DNA from 2 places in the Achromobacter spanius genome. Region 1 is predicted to be linked to the other one. Evidence: riboswitches for the same ligand, from Rfam matches in the RefSeq annotation. Region 1 holds a riboswitch; the other holds the start of a gene.

The links. Region 1 has a riboswitch for thiamine pyrophosphate ahead of ELS24_RS27785 (long-chain fatty acid--CoA ligase). Riboswitches for the same ligand answer to the same signal wherever they lie in the genome.
Region 2: another riboswitch for thiamine pyrophosphate. It lies ahead of ELS24_RS11795 (sodium:solute symporter family protein); the one in region 1 lies ahead of ELS24_RS27785 (long-chain fatty acid--CoA ligase).

The regions. Positions count from the first base shown of each region.
Region 1 covers NZ_CP034689.1:6,070,705-6,079,204, forward strand. The annotation lists gene prmC (peptide chain release factor N(5)-glutamine methyltransferase) at 1-562, opposite strand, end outside; gene prfA (peptide chain release factor 1) at 572-1,654, opposite strand; gene hemA (glutamyl-tRNA reductase) at 1,739-3,013, opposite strand; tRNA gene ELS24_RS27770 (tRNA-Phe) at 3,232-3,307, shown strand; tRNA gene ELS24_RS27775 (tRNA-Phe) at 3,395-3,470, shown strand; gene ELS24_RS27780 (Fic family protein) at 3,671-5,059, shown strand; TPP riboswitch at 5,101-5,192, shown strand; gene ELS24_RS27785 (long-chain fatty acid--CoA ligase) at 5,257-6,339, shown strand; gene ELS24_RS27790 (acyl-CoA reductase) at 6,336-7,796, shown strand; gene ELS24_RS27795 (ABC transporter ATP-binding protein) at 7,793-8,500, shown strand, end outside.
Region 2 covers NZ_CP034689.1:2,531,335-2,539,834, forward strand. The annotation lists gene ELS24_RS11785 (LLM class flavin-dependent oxidoreductase) at 1-1,266, opposite strand, end outside; gene ELS24_RS11790 (3-oxoacyl-ACP reductase) at 1,272-2,054, opposite strand; TPP riboswitch at 2,161-2,265, shown strand; gene ELS24_RS11795 (sodium:solute symporter family protein) at 2,367-3,818, shown strand; tRNA gene ELS24_RS11800 (tRNA-Ala) at 3,930-4,005, opposite strand; gene xth (exodeoxyribonuclease III) at 4,074-4,856, opposite strand; gene ELS24_RS11815 (FadR/GntR family transcriptional regulator) at 5,219-6,022, opposite strand; gene ELS24_RS11820 (aldehyde dehydrogenase family protein) at 6,304-7,740, shown strand; gene ELS24_RS11825 (riboflavin synthase) at 7,864-8,500, shown strand, end outside.

The DNA of each region.
Region 1 (8,500 bases):
CGTTATTGGCGACATAGGGCGGATTGGACACGATCAGGTCAAAGCCTTCGCCCGCGGGCACGGCGTCAAACCAACTGCCTTCCACGAAACGCACCGACGCGGTCAAGTCCCAGGCGTTGGCCGCCGCCACCTTCAGCGCGGCGGCACTCAGGTCAGACGCCATCACCCGCGCGTCGCGGCGCGCCAGGGCGATCGAAATGGCGATGGCCCCGCTGCCCGTGCCCAGGTCCAGCACGGCCGGCCCCGCGATACCCGCCACGCATTCCAGCGCGGTTTCCACCAGCACTTCGGTGTCGGGGCGCGGTATCAACACGTCGGGCGTGACGCGAAACCGGTGGCCCATGAATTCACGATGGCCCAGCAGATACGCCATGGGTTCACCGGCCAGGCGGCGCGCCAGCAAGGTCTCGAACGCCGCCGCCACATCGGGCGACAGCGGGTCGGTGTCGTGCGCCAGCAGCCAGGCGCGCGGCTTTTGCAGCACGTGTTCAAGCAGCATGCGAATTTCCAGGCGCGGCAGGCGCGTGTCCAGCAGCAGGCTTTTCAGCTGGGGCGTCGTCATGGCGCCGCCTTAGATGTCGTCGCCCAGCGCCGCCAACTGCTCGGCCTGATGCTCGGCGATCAGCGCGCCGGTCAGCTCTTCCAGGTCGCCTTCCATGATCTGCTGCAACTTGTACAGCGTCAGGTTGATGCGGTGATCCGTCACGCGGCCCTGCGGGAAGTTATAGGTGCGGATGCGCTCGGAGCGGTCGCCCGTGCCGATCAGGCTTTTGCGCTCGGCGGCTTCCTTGCTTTGGCGTTCGCGCGTTTCCTTGTCTTTCAGACGCGCGGCCAGCACCTGCATGGCCTTGTCCTTGTTGCGGTGCTGGGACCGGTCGTCCTGGCATTCCACCACCAGCCCCGTGGGCAAGTGCGTGATGCGCACGGCGGAATCGGTCTTGTTGATGTGCTGGCCACCCGCGCCGCTGGCACGGAACGTATCGATGCGCAGGTCATTGGCATTGATGACGATTTCCGACATCTCGTCGGCTTCGGCCATGACGGCCACGGTGCAGGCCGACGTGTGGATGCGACCCTGCGCTTCGGTGGCGGGCACGCGCTGCACGCGGTGCGCGCCGGACTCGAACTTCAAGCGGCCGTAGGCGCCGTCGCCGTCAATGCGCGCGATTACTTCCTTGTAGCCGCCCAGTTCCGAGGCGCTTTCCGACATCAGCTCGACGCGCCAACCACGCGTTTCCGCGTAGCGCGTGTACATGCGCAGCAGGTCGCCCGAGAACAGTGCGCTTTCGTCGCCGCCCGTGCCCGCGCGGATTTCCAGGAACACGCTGCGCCCGTCATTGGGGTCGCGCGGCAGCAGCAGCAATTGCAGCGCGCTTTCCAGGCTTTCCAGCTTGACGCGGCCCGACTTGATCTCGTCTTCGGCCATGGCCTTCATGTCCGGGTCGGACAGCATTTCCTGCGCGGTCGCCAGGTCTTCCTCGGTGCGAGCGAAAGCGGTGAAGGCCTCCACCACGGGTTCCAGCTCGGCGCGTTCGCGCGAGAGCTTGCGGAAACGGTCCATATCGGACGCGGTTTCCGGTTGGGCGAGCAACGCGTCCACCTCGATCAGGCGGTTACACAGATGCTCCAGCCGGCTGCGCATGGAAGATTTCATGGGGAATGACCAAAGAGAAAACAGGAATAGCGGGCGCCCACAAAGACGAACGCCCGCCAGGAGGCGGGACGTGGGGCAGATTCGCTAACGGCGGGAGTCGCGGCCGGGGAACAGGCGCGGCATCCAGGCAAGCAGTTGCTTGCGGTCGTCGCCTTCGCTGCGGTTCAAGGCCGCCAGCGGGCCGTGCAGGTATTTTTGCGTCAGCCCATGCGCCAGTTGTTCCAACACGGCTTCGGGCGATTCGCCGCGCGCCAGCAGGCGGCGCGCGCGTTCGAGTTCAGCGGCGCGGACGTCTTCGGCGGCCTGGTGCAGGTCGCGGATGACGGGCACCACTTCGCGGGACTGCATCCAGTGCATGAAGCCCTGGACGCGGGTTTCGATAATGGCTTCGGCCTGCACCACGGCGGCGCGGCGCGCGTCGGTGCCGGTCTGCACCAGGCGGCCCAGGTCATCCACCGAGTACAGGTAGACGTCGTCCAGGCGGCCGACTTCAGGTTCGATGTCGCGCGGCACGGCCAGGTCGATCATGACCATGGGGCGGTGGCGGCGCAGGCGCGTGGCCCGTTCCACCATCCCCAAGCCGAGGATGGGCAGGGAGCTTGCCGTACAGGACACGATGACGTCGAATTCCGACAGGCGCTCGGTCAGGTCGGCCAACTTCATGGTGCTGGCCGAAAAACGGTTGGCCAGGATTTCGGCGCGCTCGGCCGTGCGGTTGGCCACGACCATGCTGCGCGGGCGTTGCGCGGCAAAGTGGGTGGCGCACAGTTCAATCATTTCGCCCGCGCCGATGAACAGCGTGCGGGCCTGGTCCAGGTTGCCGAACACGCGCTCGGCCAGGCGGACGGCGGCGGCGGCCATGGACACCGACTGCGCGCCGATGGCGGTTTGCGACCGCACTTCCTTGGCCACCGAGAACGTGCGCTGGAACATCTGGTGCAGCAAGGTGCCCAGCGATCCGGCTTCGCCGGCGGCGCGCACGGCGTCTTTCATCTGGCCGACGATCTGGGTTTCACCCAGCACCATGGAATCCAGCCCGCTGGCCACGCGGAAAGCGTGACGCACGGCGTCGTCTTGGTGATGGCGGTACAGGTGCGGGCGCAGCGTGCCGGCGTCCAGGCGGTTGTGTTCAGCCAGCCAGGCGGGCAATTGATCGGCAACGTGGCCGTCAGCGGCGCAATAGATCTCGGTGCGGTTACAGGTGGACAGGATGGCGGCTTCGCGGACGGAACCGCCGAATGCCGAACGCAGGCCTTCCAGCGCGGGCTTGACCAGATCGACGGGCATGGACACGCGCTCGCGAACCGAAACCGGCGCGGACGTGTGGTTCAGACCGAAGGCAAGGACAGCTACCGACATGGAGGATGCGTAAAAGACTGCCACGAAATAACTGAAAGATTATACCCCTGCGGGTTATCCCCAGCGCAGTTCCGCCCCCAGCCGCGACCCTGCGTCGCACCTTTCCGTGCCATTCACCCAACAGTCGGGGCGGGAACCGGGGAGGAAAAATAGTTGGCGATCTGGCCCCGCCTTGCTGGCGTGGCCCAAAAAAATTGTGTATAGTTGCGGACTTCGTTGGCCTGGTAGCTCAGTCGGTAGAGCAGAGGATTGAAAATCCTTGTGTCGGTGGTTCGATTCCGCCCCAGGCCACCAAAAGAATTATTGGGGTTGCGGTAGCAATATCAAGATCTCAAAAAAGCCCAGCCGCCGCGCTGGGCTTTTTGCACCGGTGTACGTGTTGGCCTGGTAGCTCAGTCGGTAGAGCAGAGGATTGAAAATCCTTGTGTCGGTGGTTCGATTCCGCCCCAGGCCACCAAAAATTCAAGCATTGAGCCCCGCCTTGGCGGGGCTTTTTGCGTTTGGCGCTGCCCTTCTTTCTTACGACGCCTTTCTTATCATCGAATCCTAACCTTATCGTAATCTTATCGAAATCTTGTCAGATGATAAGATTTGAGCCTTAATCTTGTCACTGAGACAAGATTAGCCCGCCGCGCTATCGACAAGGTCCCGCCCCTGATGACCCCGCCTACCCTTGCCAGCCTGTCACCCCGGCATGAAGCCATGCTGCGCCAGATACTGGCCGCCAAGCGGCCCATAGAACCTGGAGCACTAGAGCAAATCCTTCAAGTTTCCCGGCCCACCATCAACCGGATTTTGCGGGATTTGGTCGCCACCGGCTTTCTGGAAAAGCTGGGTGCAGGCCGAGCCACCCGCTACATGGCCACCGAAGCGGCCAAGTCTGCCCTGGCCGTGTTGCCCACACCCGCAACACCCGCAAGCGCGCCGCCACCCACTGGCCGGCTGCAGTGGTCGCCAGCGGCCTTGCCATTGATTGAAGCGCTGCGTGCACCTTTGGGAACCCGCCACCCGGTGGGCTACGAAAGCAGCTTCGTCGCTAACTACGTTCCGAATCAGTCCAGCCTGCTGCCACCGACGCTCGCCACGGACTTGTACAACGCAGGCCGTAGCCAAGATCAGCAACCCGCGGGAACGTACGCCCGCGAGGTGCTGGAGCAATTGCTTATCGACTTGTCCTGGTCATCGTCGCGCCTGGAGGGCAACAACAAGAGCTTGCTGGACACCAAGGAACTCTTCGAGCTTGGCGAGCAAGCCGACCCCCTCGACGAAGACACCCTGATGTTGCTGAACCACAAGAACGCCATCGAGTTCCTGGTCGACGCGGTGCCTACCGAAGGCATCACCGTGCCGGTCATCGTCGACCTGCAGGCCAAGTTAATGAGGGATCTATTACGAGACTCACGCGACATAGGCCGCTTCCGTCGACGTCTGGTGAATATAGATGGCTCTGTCTACTCACCAAACAACATCCCCACGTTCCTGGAAGAGTCACTGAATGCCATCGTCGACAAGGCTCGCCACATTCACAATCCGGTTGAAGCGGCATTCTTCCTTTGGGTCAATGTGGCTTATCTACAGCCCTTCGCGGACGGCAACAAGCGCACAAGTCGCCTGAGCGCCAACATGCCGCTCTTGCTGCATAACTGCGCCCCCCTGTCTTTCCTGGATGTGGAGCGCACGGACTACGCCATGGCCATGCTTGGCGTCTATGAACAGCGCAACGTCGCCGCAGCGGTGGAGTTGTTTGAGTTCATCTATCGTCGATCCATCCAGAAGTACAGCGTATTGCGCGCCTCCCTATCCGTCCCCGACCCGCTTCGCGCCCGGTATCGACAGAGCCTCAATGAGATCATGCAGTTCGTCGTCTTCTATCGCCGAACGCTGGCGGACACATTGTCGGAGGTGTCGGTAGAGCCCGACGACGTCGAGGCATTGCGCACCATCGCGAACACTGAACTGGACCACCTCGAGCAATACAACTGCGCCCGCTATAACCTGGCTAGAGGCATGACGCAGAAGTGGATTGACGCTGGGCGACCTCGGTAGCTGGCAGGCCCGAAACTTCCCCCGCATTGCGGGTTAACATTGCCTCTGCTCCGGGGTGCACGCCAGTGCTGAGAATCAAACCCGCGAACTTGACCCGGTTCATGCCGGCGTAAGAAGAGCATTCGCCCTGCCGCGCCTTTGCGCCGCTTGTGCGGGCGGGCTTCGGAGCTTCCCTGTATTGGAATCAACGAACGCCCATGAACAACGCCGCCCCGCCCGTCGCGGAACTCCTTGAATTCATTGCCCAGGACGGCTGCACCGACGCGCAGTTTGATCAGCTTGCGCTGCGGCTGTTTGCGTATCAGTACGGCGCCAACGCCCCCTACCGCGCGTTCTGCCAGCGCCGGGGCGCGACGGTGCGCAATGTGAAGACCTGGAGCGACATTCCCGCCGTGCCCATCGACGCCTTCAAGGCGATGGAACTGCGCTGTGAACCCGCCCGCCCCGACGAGCGCGTCTTCATGACCAGCGGCACCACGCGCGCCGACATGCGCGGGCGCCACTTCCACCCGCACCTGGACGTCTACGACCTGTCCATGACGCGCAACTTCGCCGCCCGCGTCATGCGGGGCACGCCGCGCTTGCCGATGGGCATTCTGTTCCCGGACGAAGTCGCCATGCCCAATTCGTCGCTGGCGCATTACCTGGCGCTGGCCAAGACCGCGTTTGGCAGCGACGACAGCCGCTATTTCATGTCGCCCCAGGGCATCGATCTTGATGGCTTGTGGCGCCGCCTGGAAGCCGCCGAGCGCGATGGCGAGCCCTACGCCCTGCTGGGCGCCAGCTTCAGCTTCGTGCATGTGATCGACGCGCTGCGCAAGGCAGGCCGAACGTTCCGCCTGCCGCCGGGCAGCCGCATTCTGGACACCGGCGGCTACAAGGGCCAATCGCGCGAATTGCCGCTGGACACGTTCTATGCCGAACTATCGGACCTGCTGGGCGTGCCGCGCGCGCTGTGCATCAACATGTACGGCATGACGGAACTCAGCACGCAGTTCTATGACGACGGCAACGCCATGGTCCCTTCCGTGAAATCGGGGCCGCACTGGATCCGTTCGCGCCTGGTGGACCCTGTCACGGGGCGCACGGTGCCGGCCGGCGAACGCGGCATTCTGGCGCATTGCGACCTGGGCAACTTCAATTCGGTCAGCACCATCCTTACCGAAGACGTGGGCGAACCCGCCGACGGCGGCTTTTTGCTGCTGGGCCGCGCCGAGGGCGCGCAGGCCAAGGGTTGCTCGCTGGCGGTCGAAGAATTCATTCAGTCCACGCGGCCATGAACGCGCAACGGATCGACGCGGGCTATCTGCCGGGGCTGGCTTCGGCCGATGTCCAATGGCAGACGCTGCCCTTCGAGCAGGATGGCCAGCGCGTCGACGTGGCCGTGCCGGTGCTGACCGCCCCGCAGATGCGGGCGCTGGCGCAGCGCGTCAAAGAGGCCAGCGCCCAGCATCTGAAGACGATGACGGTGTCGGAAATCATCAACGTCATCGACCGCGCCATCGCTCGCCTGCTGGATCCCAACGACCCATACCGGCAACAAGCCGACGCGCTGCTGCCGATCGTCAGCGGCTACGACGCGCAGATGGTGCGGCTGGGCCTCACCGGCTTTTTCAAGACGTTTCGCGCGCCGCAACTGCACCGCTTTGTGGCCGAGGACTTCGCCAACCCCAAGGTGCTGGACGGCTTTCAGCCCGCGCCGAAAGGCGGCGCGGTGCGCGCCCATGGCCCGCAGTTGCTGGTGCATAGCTGGGCGGGCAACGTGCCCGCGCTGGCGTTGTGGAGCCTGATCTGCGGGCTGCTGGTGAAGGCGGGCAATATCGGCAAGCTGCCCAGCGCCGAGCCGCTGTTTGCCGGCTGGTTCGCGCGCCTGCTGGCGGAAGTGCATCCGCCGCTTGCCGATTGCCTGGCCGTGGTGTGGTGGCGCGGCGCGGGGGACGACGATGCCGCCGCGCTCTACGCGCAGGCGGATACGGTGGTGGCTTACGGCGGCAACGACGCGCTGCACGCCATTCAGCAACGCCTGCCCGTCACTACGCGCTTTCTGGCGCATGGCCACAAGCTGGGCTTTGGCGTGGTCAGCGCGGCGGCGCTGGACGCGCAGAAGGGCCCCGCCCTGGCTCGTCGCGCGGCCTGGGATGTGATGCGCTACGACCAGCAGGGCTGTTACTCGCCCCAGGTTTTCTACGTGCAGCGCGGCGGCCCGGTATCGCCGCGCGACTTTGCCGGCTATCTGGCGGGCGAACTGGCCAATCTGCAACGCCGCTTTCCGCGCCGCGCGCTGGACCTGGCGGAATCCGCCGCGGTGGCGAAGTGGCGGCAGACCATCGAATGGCAGTTGCCGGATGGTGGGGCCGACGCGCTGATCGGCGAGCCCGACGCGGCATGGAGCGTCTCGTACACCGATGCCGCCGCGCCGCTTGCGCCCACGGCTCTGCAACGCAGCATCGTGGTGGCCGGCGTCGACACGCTGGATGACGTGGCGCCGTTGGTGGCCGCGCATAGCCGCTATCTGCAAACAGCGGGCGTGGCAGCCACGCCCGAAGAGCTCTACCGCCTGGCCGATCAACTGGGCGCGGCGGGCGTCACCCGCATCAGCGCCATCGGCGCGATGAGTCTGCCCGAAGCCGGCTGGCATCACGACGGCCGCTTCAACCTGCTGGATCTGGTTCGCATGACCGAAATCGAGCAATCCGCCGAAGCCGCCGCCGACCCTTACGCGCCGTACGAACCATGATGGCGGACCCGTCCCGGCCCTTTCTTCACATCGAAGAGGCGGTCTACACCTACCCCGGCCGCGCGCCCATCGTGAACGGCATCGACTGGCGCCTGCAAGCCGGCGGCTTTCATTGCCTGGTTGGCCGCAGCGGCTGCGGCAAGACGACGCTGCTGAAACTTGCCGCCGGCCTGATCACGCCGCAGTCCGGCCGCGTCGTGCTGCAAGACGGCACGCCCGCCGCGCCCGGCCCGCAACTGGGTTATGTGTTTCAAGCACCCACGCTGCTGGAATGGCAACGCGTGGTCGACAACGTGCTGCTGCCCGTGTCGCTGCAACGCCGGCCGCTGCCGGAAGACCTGGAACGCGCGCACGGCTTGCTGGCCATGCTGGGGCTGTCCGACCATGCACAACACTATCCCCGCCAGCTATCCGGTGGCCAACAAAGCCGCGTGGCGCTGGCGCGGGCCTTGATTCTTGAACCGGCCTTGCTGCTGCTGGATGAACCGTTCGCGGCGCTGGACGCCATCACGCGCGGCGAGCTGCAAGACGACCTGCTGCGCATGTGCCGCCTGCGCAATACCACCGTGCTGTTCGTCACCCACGACATCAGCGAAGCGGTGTACCTGGGCGACCGCGTCGCGGTGATGCACCAGGGCCGCATGCTTGCCGACCTGCCGGTGAACCTGCCCGCGCCGCGCACGCAAGCCATGCGCCATGGCGCG
Region 2 (8,500 bases), 3.1 Mb from region 1:
CCCCAGATGCCCACGCAAGGTGCGGTGTTCGTATTCCGTGCGGAACAGGCCGCGCCGTTGCAATACCGGAATGACATGTTCCACGAAATCGTCGATCCCGTCCGGCAATGACGGCGGCATCAGGTTGAACCCGTCGGCGCCTTCATTCCTGAACCAGTGCTCCATCTGGTCGGCAATATGCGTCGGCGTGCCCACCATGGTGCAGTGGCCGCCGCCCGCCGCCAGGCGCCCCAGCAATTGGCGCACGGTGGGTTGTTCGGTTTCGATAATGCGCAGAATCGTGGCGTAGCGTCCCTTCGGTCCCTTGAATTCATGCAAGGGCGGCAGGGCCGGCACGGGCGCGTCCAGTTCCCAGGCGGTGCAATCCTGCAGCACAAAACTGCCCAATTGACGCAGCGAGGCATCGCTGGGCAGCAGCTCATCCAGCTTGCGCTGCTTGGCGCGTGCCTCGGCGTCGGTCGACCCCACATAGGTAACCAGGCCGGGCATGATAGGCACGGAAGCGCTGCGTCCCGCCGCGCGCACGCGCTGTTTGATGTCGCGGTAATAGGCTTGCGCGGCCGGCAGGTCGTAGGCCACGGCGTAGATTGCCTCGGCGCGGCGGGCGGCCAAGTCGCGCCCCTGGTCCGATGCGCCGGCCTGGAACAGCACGGGATGCCCCTGCGGCGGGCGCGGCACGGTCAAGGGGCCGTCAACCAGGAAGTGATCGCCATGGTGGTGGATGGGCCGGATGCGGTCGGGCACGCCATAGACGCCGTCGCGGTCGATGGCCAAGGCGTCGTCTTGCCAGGAATCGAACAAGCGCAAGGCCACGTCGACGAACTCTTCGGCGCGCGCGTAACGCCAGTCGTGACCGGGCATGGCTTCAAAGCCGTGGTTGCGCGCTTCGGCGTCGAACATCGACGTGACCACGTTCCAGCCCATGCGACCGCCCGAAATATGGTCCAGCGACGCCACCATGCGCGCCGCGTGAAAGGGCGTGAAGAAGGTGCTGGACACCGTGCTGATCAAGCCGATGTGGGTGGTGGCGCGCGCAATCGCGGCCATGGTGGTCAGCGGCTCCAGATACCAGCGCGGCCCGTCGCCGATGTTGTCGGTGGACTGGCCGTCGGCAAAGAAAATGGCGTCCAGCTTGCCGCGTTCGGCCGTTTGCGCAAGCGCTTCGTAATAGCGGATGTCGCCCAGGCGTTCGGCGGCCGAATCCGGGTGGCGCCACGCGGCGCGGTGGTGGCCGCAGCCGAAGATGAACAGGTTCAGGTGCAGCATGGCGGTCAATTCTTGACGAGTCCGCCGTCCACGACCAGGTTCTGGCCGGTGACGCTGCGCGACCACGGGCAGGCGAAGAACAGCACCGCATCGGCGAACTGTTCGGGCGTGGTGACGGTGCGCAAAGGCGTGCTGGCCGCAATCAGGTCGAACACCGCTTCGGGCGTGGCGGCCGATGCGTCGGTGGTGCGCAGCAAGCCGCCCGACACCATGTTGACCGTGATGCCATCGGGGCCCAGGTCCTGCGACAGCGTGCGCGTGAATGACAGCAGCGCGGCCTTGGCGGCGGTGTAGTCGTGATAGGGCACCACCGGGTTCTGGACCAGGTTGGTGCCAATGTTGATGATGCGGCCCACGCCCGCGCCGCGCATGCCGGGCAGCGCGGCCTGCGTGGTGTTCAGCGCGCCGCGCACGCAGCCTTCGATCTGCTGGTTCAGGTGGTCCCAGGTCAGCGTGTCGGCGTGGGGGCGGGCATCGCCATTGAACTGAAAGGCGGGCAGCGCATTGTTGACCACCGTGCTCACCGGCATGCCGAAATGGCTTTGCGCCTGCGCGACCATGGCGGCCACGGCAACGGCATCGCGCACGTCGGCCTGCACCGCCAACGCCCGGTCGGGCGCGGCGGCCGCCAGCGCCTGGGCGGCATCCGCGCTGTTCAGGTAATTGATCACCACGCGCGCGCCTTCCCGCAGAAAGGCCCGCGTGATGTGCGCGCCCAGTCCGCGGGCGCCGCCCGTGACAATCACCAGTTGTTCGTTCAGGGCAGGGGCGGAAGGGGCAATGGACATGGTCGGCTCGTCGGTTCTCTGGCACGCATGCAAACAGGTGCCGCAAGCGGGCGAACTTAGCATAAATCCATGCGTTGACATTGGCTCGCCGCGACCCTAATCTTGCGGCAATTCCTGGGGGAGCCCGTTTGGGCTGAGATTCCGCGTCATGCGGTAACCCTTTGAACCTGATCCGGGTAATGCCGGCGAAGGGAAGGACATCGCACGGTTCGTGTGCCCTCCCTAGACTTTCATCCATCAGCGGCCCCTGTTCCTCACGGGCCGCCGCGTTGTGCGTCCGGCTATCGGCCGGGCCAGGGAGGACTGTTTTTCATGCTGACCCAAACCACCGCCTTGTTGTGGCTGCTGCTGTTTTCAGGCGGCTTCGCCGTCGCCAGCGTGCTCTATACCCGTCGCAAGCGCGGCACGCTGGAAGACTACATCGTGGCCCGCAACAGCCAGGGTGCGTTCGGCACCATCCTGACGCTGATGGCGTCTACGCTGGGCGCGTGGATCCTGTTCTCACCCGCGCAGGCCGCCACCTGGGGCGGACTGGCGGCGGTGATCGGCTATGCGCTGGGGTCCATGTCTCCACGCCTGGTAATGATTCCGCTGGGGCGGCGCATGCGTGAACTGATTCCGCATGGCCATACCCTGACTGAATTCCTGATGGCGCGTTACGGTCGCCCGATGTACGGGCTGGCGCTTTTCATCATGCTGTTCTATCTGTTCATAGCCTTGTCGGCCGAGGTCACGGCGATTGCCAAGCTGGTCACAATGCTGGCGCCCGTGCCGCTGTGGACCACCGCCGCCATCGTGATGGGCACGACGCTGCTTTACACCACCTATGGCGGGCTGCGTTCGTCGATCTTCACCGACCAGGTGCAGATGATGGTGATTCTGCCCTTGCTGGTGATCCTGTGCGTGGTGGGCTGGCAGGCGGCGGGCGGCGCGCTGCCCACCATCGAAGCGCTGCAAGCCCGCGCGCCCCAATTGCTGGACCTGACGGACCCCGTGGGCGTGAAGGCGGGCCTGACGTTCTTCGTGGCGATCCTGTTGACCGGCATCTTCCACCAGGGCAACTGGCAGCGCATCTACGCCGCGAAAGATGCGCGGTCGATGCGCAATGGTTTTCTGCTGGGCGGCCTGCTGGCCGCACCCTTCATCTTTCTGATGGGCCTGTTCGGCCTGGCGTTCGTGGGCCTGGCGCCGCAGGGCGATAGCTCTATCGCGCTGTTCAGCGTCATCATGCCGCACGCGCCGGCCTGGTTCGTGATTGCCTTGATCCCGCTGGGCCTGGCGTTGGTGATGAGCACGGCCGACACGGCGATCAGCGCGGTGTCCAGCATCGTGGCGGTGGACATGCGCCGGCTGATGCCGCAGGCCAATGGCGGCGACATGAAGCGCCTGGCCCGCTGGGCCGTGCTGCTGCTGGCGATTCCCGTGATGATCGTGGCTTCGCAAGGCTATAGCGTGCTGTATCTGTTCCTGCTGGCCGACCTGCTGTGCTCGGCCGCGGCGTTTCCGGTTTTCTACGGCCTGTTCAGCCGCAAGCATGACGGAGTGACTGCCACCACGGCAACGGCGGCGGGGCTGGTGGTAGGGCTGTTCTTTTTCCCGGCGCCGGGCGACAAGCCCACGTTCTTGCTGGAATCGTTTTTGCTGGCGGCGTTTGTGCCGGTTGTGGTGACGGTGCTGATGCGCCTGGCACGCCGTGGGGTGCAGGAGTTTGATTTGTCCACGCTGAGCGCGGCGGTGCGGCGGCTGGATAAGGATGCGGTCTGAGGGGCGAGCGGTCTGAGGGGGACGCGGTCTGAAGAGGCTTGACGGACAGGCCCCGAATACAAAAAAGCCTTGGAACACGTAGTGGTGTCCAAGGCTTTTTCGTCTGGTGTTTGGTGGAGCGGAGGAGGATCGAACTCCCGACCTTCGCATTGCGAACGCGACGCTCTCCCAGCTGAGCTACCGCCCCAATGAAGCAAGAGCAAAACTATACCTGAACTTCAAAGCGCCGCGCAATACGGCGCCAGGCAATTATTTTCAGACGAATTCCAGCGTGGCCACGACCGGCGCGTGGTCAGAAGGCTGCTCGTTGCGGCGCGGTTCCTTGTCGATGACGCAGGCCACGCAGCGCTTGACCAGCGGCGCGGACAGCAGCACGTGGTCGATCCGCAGGCCGGCGTTGCGGCGGAAGGCGAATTGCCGGTAGTCCCACCACGAAAACGACTTCTCCGGCTGCTCGAACAGGCGGAAGGAATCGGTCAGGCCCAGGTCGAGCAGGGCGCGCAAGGCGGCGCGTTCGGGCTCGGACACCAGCACCTGGCCTTCCCACTTTTCGGGGTTGTGCACGTCTTCATCGGCGGGGGCAACGTTGTAGTCGCCCAGCACGGCCAGACGCGGAAACTGCTTGATCTCGTCGGCCAGCCAATTGCGCATGGCGTCAAACCACGCCAGCTTGTACGCGTACTTGTCCGAATCCACGGCCTGCCCGTTGGGGCAATACGCGCAAACCACGCGGACATCGCCTTCCGGGCTGGGAAACGTCAGCGCCAGCACGCGCTGCTGCGGGTCTTCGTAGCCGGGAATGTTGCGCACCATCGTCGTGCCCGGCACACGCGACACGATCGCCACGCCGTTATAGGTCTTCTGGCCCGCCCAGACGGCGTGGTAGCCGGCTTCCTTGAAAGCCGCCTCGGGAAACTTGTCGTCCGTCAGCTTCAGTTCCTGGATGCACAGCACGTCAACCGGATTGGCCGCCAGCCAATCCAGCACCTGCTGCAGGCGTACGTTCAAGGAGTTCACGTTCCAGGTGGCGAGTTTCATATCTTTCGTAGACCGTTTGTTTATGCGGTTCTCAGGGGTGCTGCCTTCCAAAAAACCGATCTAGCTACGCAGTTGGATACGCATTTGGCTACTCATCCGTGGCGTGGTTGGCGAGCGCCATGGAGAAGGCCAGATGATACCTGCTGATGCTGCGTTCTTCTGCTGGCTGCTCAATGGGGGATGTGGGGCTCCTCTTGCGGCACGTTAGCCTTAGGGGGCCCTAGTTTCTTCATCTGCTTGACGTCGGTCGCGCTGAGTTCACAGGTGTCCACGTCTGCGGCGATGCCACGATTGATGGCTTCGTCCTCTTCCTGAGTGGGAACAATCGTTCCTTGCTTAAGCTTCGGCATACTTCACCCTGATCAACGCTCCGAGCCGCTGTTCAGCATCCGGCTCTTCGCTTTTTCTATATGCGCCCGCATGACGTTGCGGGCGCCGTCGGCGTCTTGTTCCTGGATCAGGCGGTAGATGTGGCGGTGTTCGTCGATGGCGGCGCGGGTGCGTTTCCAGGGTTCGCTGTGTACCAGGTGGCGCATGACGTTGACGGCGTGGCTGACGTCGTATTCCAGCGACTTCAACACCTGCACGAAGCGCTGGTTGCTGGTGGCGGTGGCGATGGCGCGGTGAAAGCCGTAGTCGTAATGGTGGGCGATGGCGCCGGAGGCGTCGGCTTCTTCGTAGCCGGTCAGCATGCGGTCCATCTCGCGCAGGTCGTCGTTGCTGCGGCGCAGGGCGGCCAGGTAGGCGCATTCGGGTTCGATCACCATGCGCAGTTCCAGCCCTTCCAGAATGTGGCCGACGCGGCGTGCCGGGTCGACGGCGGGCATGCCGCCCATCAGGTCGGGCTTGGCGCGCACGTAGGTGCCCGAGCCTCGGATGGAATCCACCAACTGGTCTTCGCGCAAGCGGTCCAGCGCCTGCCGGACCACCGGGCGGGACACCTCGAACAGCGCGGCCAGTTCCAATTCAGTGGGCAGCTTGTTGCCAGGGGCGATCTTGCCAGTGGCAATGGCATAGAACAGGCTTTCATAGACGCGCTCGGCAAAGCGCTCGGCGCGCACATAGCCCAAGCCCGACGCCACGTCCGCCAGCACATCCAGTTCGGGACGGGGGCGCGAGGCGGATTCCAGCAGTGAATCCAGTTGGGGGTCACGCACATTGCTCATTGGCGCGTTCCTGAATAGGTTGAAGACATTCGAAGTTTGTCAGTCGCCATGACAAAAATCGTGGGCCGCTGGTGTCAAGGCAATGGATTGATAAATCAGGGATTACCCGAATTCCAAGCTAAATATCCCGAAGCTTAGGAAGAAAGCTGTCAATTCAATTGACAAGTTAGGGGGGCTCCCTTAATTTTCGATCAGACGTTTGCCATCCGCACATTGCATCACTGACATCGCCCGCGCTTGACGCGCATCACAGGCCGTTCGGCCGCTACTTTACTCCGCACATCGTGACTCAGAAGAACTTTATCGCCAACCAATGGGTGGCCGCTGCCACCGGTGAAACCATCCCCGTCCTGAACCCGTCCGATGGCAAGCCCTTCGAGTCGATCGCCCGCTCGGGCGAGGCGGATGTCGACCGCGCGGTGCAGGCCGCCCGTCAGGCATTTGAAGGCGAGTGGGGCCAGATGGCGCCCGCCGTGCGCAGCCGCCTGTTGATGAAGATTGCCTTCGCGTTGCTGGACCGCCAGGAAGAACTGGCGCAATTGGAATCCGCCGACACGGGCAAGCCCATCAAGCAGGCGCGCGCCGACGCCGCCGCCGTGGCGCGCTATTTCGAGTTCTATGCCGGCGCCGTCGACAAGCTGCACGGCGAGACCATTCCCTACACCCCCGGCTTCACCGTGCTGACCGTGCGCGAGGCGCATGGCGTGACCGGCCATATCGTGCCGTGGAACTACCCGCTGCAGATCTTTGGCCGCAGCGTGGGCGCCGCGCTGGCCGCGGGCAATGCCTGCGTGGTCAAGCCCGCCGAGGATGCGTGCCTGTCGCTGTTGAAGCTGGCTGAAATTGCCGCGGAAGTGGGCCTGCCCGCGGGCGCGCTGAACATCGTGACCGGCTACGGCCACGAAGCGGGCGCGGCCTTGTCCGCGCATCCGGGTATCGACCACATCTCGTTCACGGGTTCGCCGCAGACGGGCAAGATGGTGGCCCACGCCGCCGCCGACAACCACGTGCCGGTGACCCTGGAACTGGGCGGCAAGTCGCCGCAGATCGTGTTCGACGATGCCGACCTGGACGCCGCCTTGCCCGTGCTGCTGGCCGCCATCATCCAGAACGCTGGCCAAACCTGCTCGGCGGGCAGCCGCGTGCTGATCCAGCGCGGCGTGTACGAAACCGTGTTGAAGCGCTTGTCGGATGCATTCGCGGCCACCGTGACCGGCCCCGCCGCGCAAGACCTGGACGTGGGCCCGCTGATCAGCGGCCGCCAGCATGACCGCGTGCGCGGCTTCTTGGCCGAAGCCGAAGCTGAAGGCCTGAAAGTGGCCGCGCGCGGCACGCTGAAGGAAGGCGCGCCCGAAGCGGGCTATTACCAGCCTCCCGTGCTGTTCCGCGACGTGCCGCCCAACAGCCGCCTGGCGCAGGAAGAAGTGTTCGGCCCGGTGCTGGCCGCCATGGTGTTCGACACCGAGGAAGAAGCGCTGGAAATCGCCAACGGCACGCTGTACGGCCTGGTGGCCGGTGTCTGGACGCGCGACGGCGGCCGTCAGATGCGTTTGGCTCGCAAGCTGCGCGCCGGCCAGGTCTTCGTGAACAACTACGGCGCCGGCGGCGGCGTGGAACTGCCGTTCGGCGGGTCGCGCCAGTCGGGCTATGGCCGCGAAAAGGGCTTTGAAGCGCTGTACGGCTTCACCACCTTGAAGACCATCGCCATCCGTCATTGATGGCGGCGCGGGGTGGCGTTCGCCCCCCCCGTGCACGGGGCGGCGCCTGGCAGAACATCGGAAAATATCGGTTAATGTTCATGTTTTGCTTCAGGGGCCCGCCGCCCCGTATTCAGGATCCGTATGTTCACCGGTATTGTTCAAGGCACCGCGACGATCGCGAAGATCGCGGATCGCGAAGGCCTGCGCACCTTCACGCTGGATTTTCCCCCTGGTTTCTGTGTTGACCTGGCCATCGGCGCCAGCGTGTCGACGGATGGCGTCTGCCTGACCGTGACCGAGTTGCTGTCAGACCACCAGGCCACGTTCGACGTCATGCTGCAAAGCCTGGCGATCACCACGCTGGGCAGCTACGTCGAAGGCGACCGCGCCAACGTCGAACGCGCGGCAAAAGACGGCGCCGAAATCGGCGGGCATCCGCTGTCGGGCCATGTGGACTTCACGTCTGAAGTCGTCATGGTGAAGTCGTCGGACACCAACCGGCTGATGCGGTTCAGCATCCCGGAAGCATTCCGCAAATACGTCTTCGCCAAAGGCTATATCGCCATCAACGGCGCCAGCCTGACCGTGTCCGAGGTGAACCGCGCCGAAGGCTGGTTTGAGGTGTGGCTTATCCCCGAAACCCGCCGCATGACGGTGTTCGAGGACAAGCAGGTAGGCGATTTCGTGAACATTGAAATCGAACGCAGCACGCAGGTGGTGGTTGATACCGTGCGCGAAACGGTCCAGGAAAGCCTGGGCAAGCTGCAGCCGCTGCTGG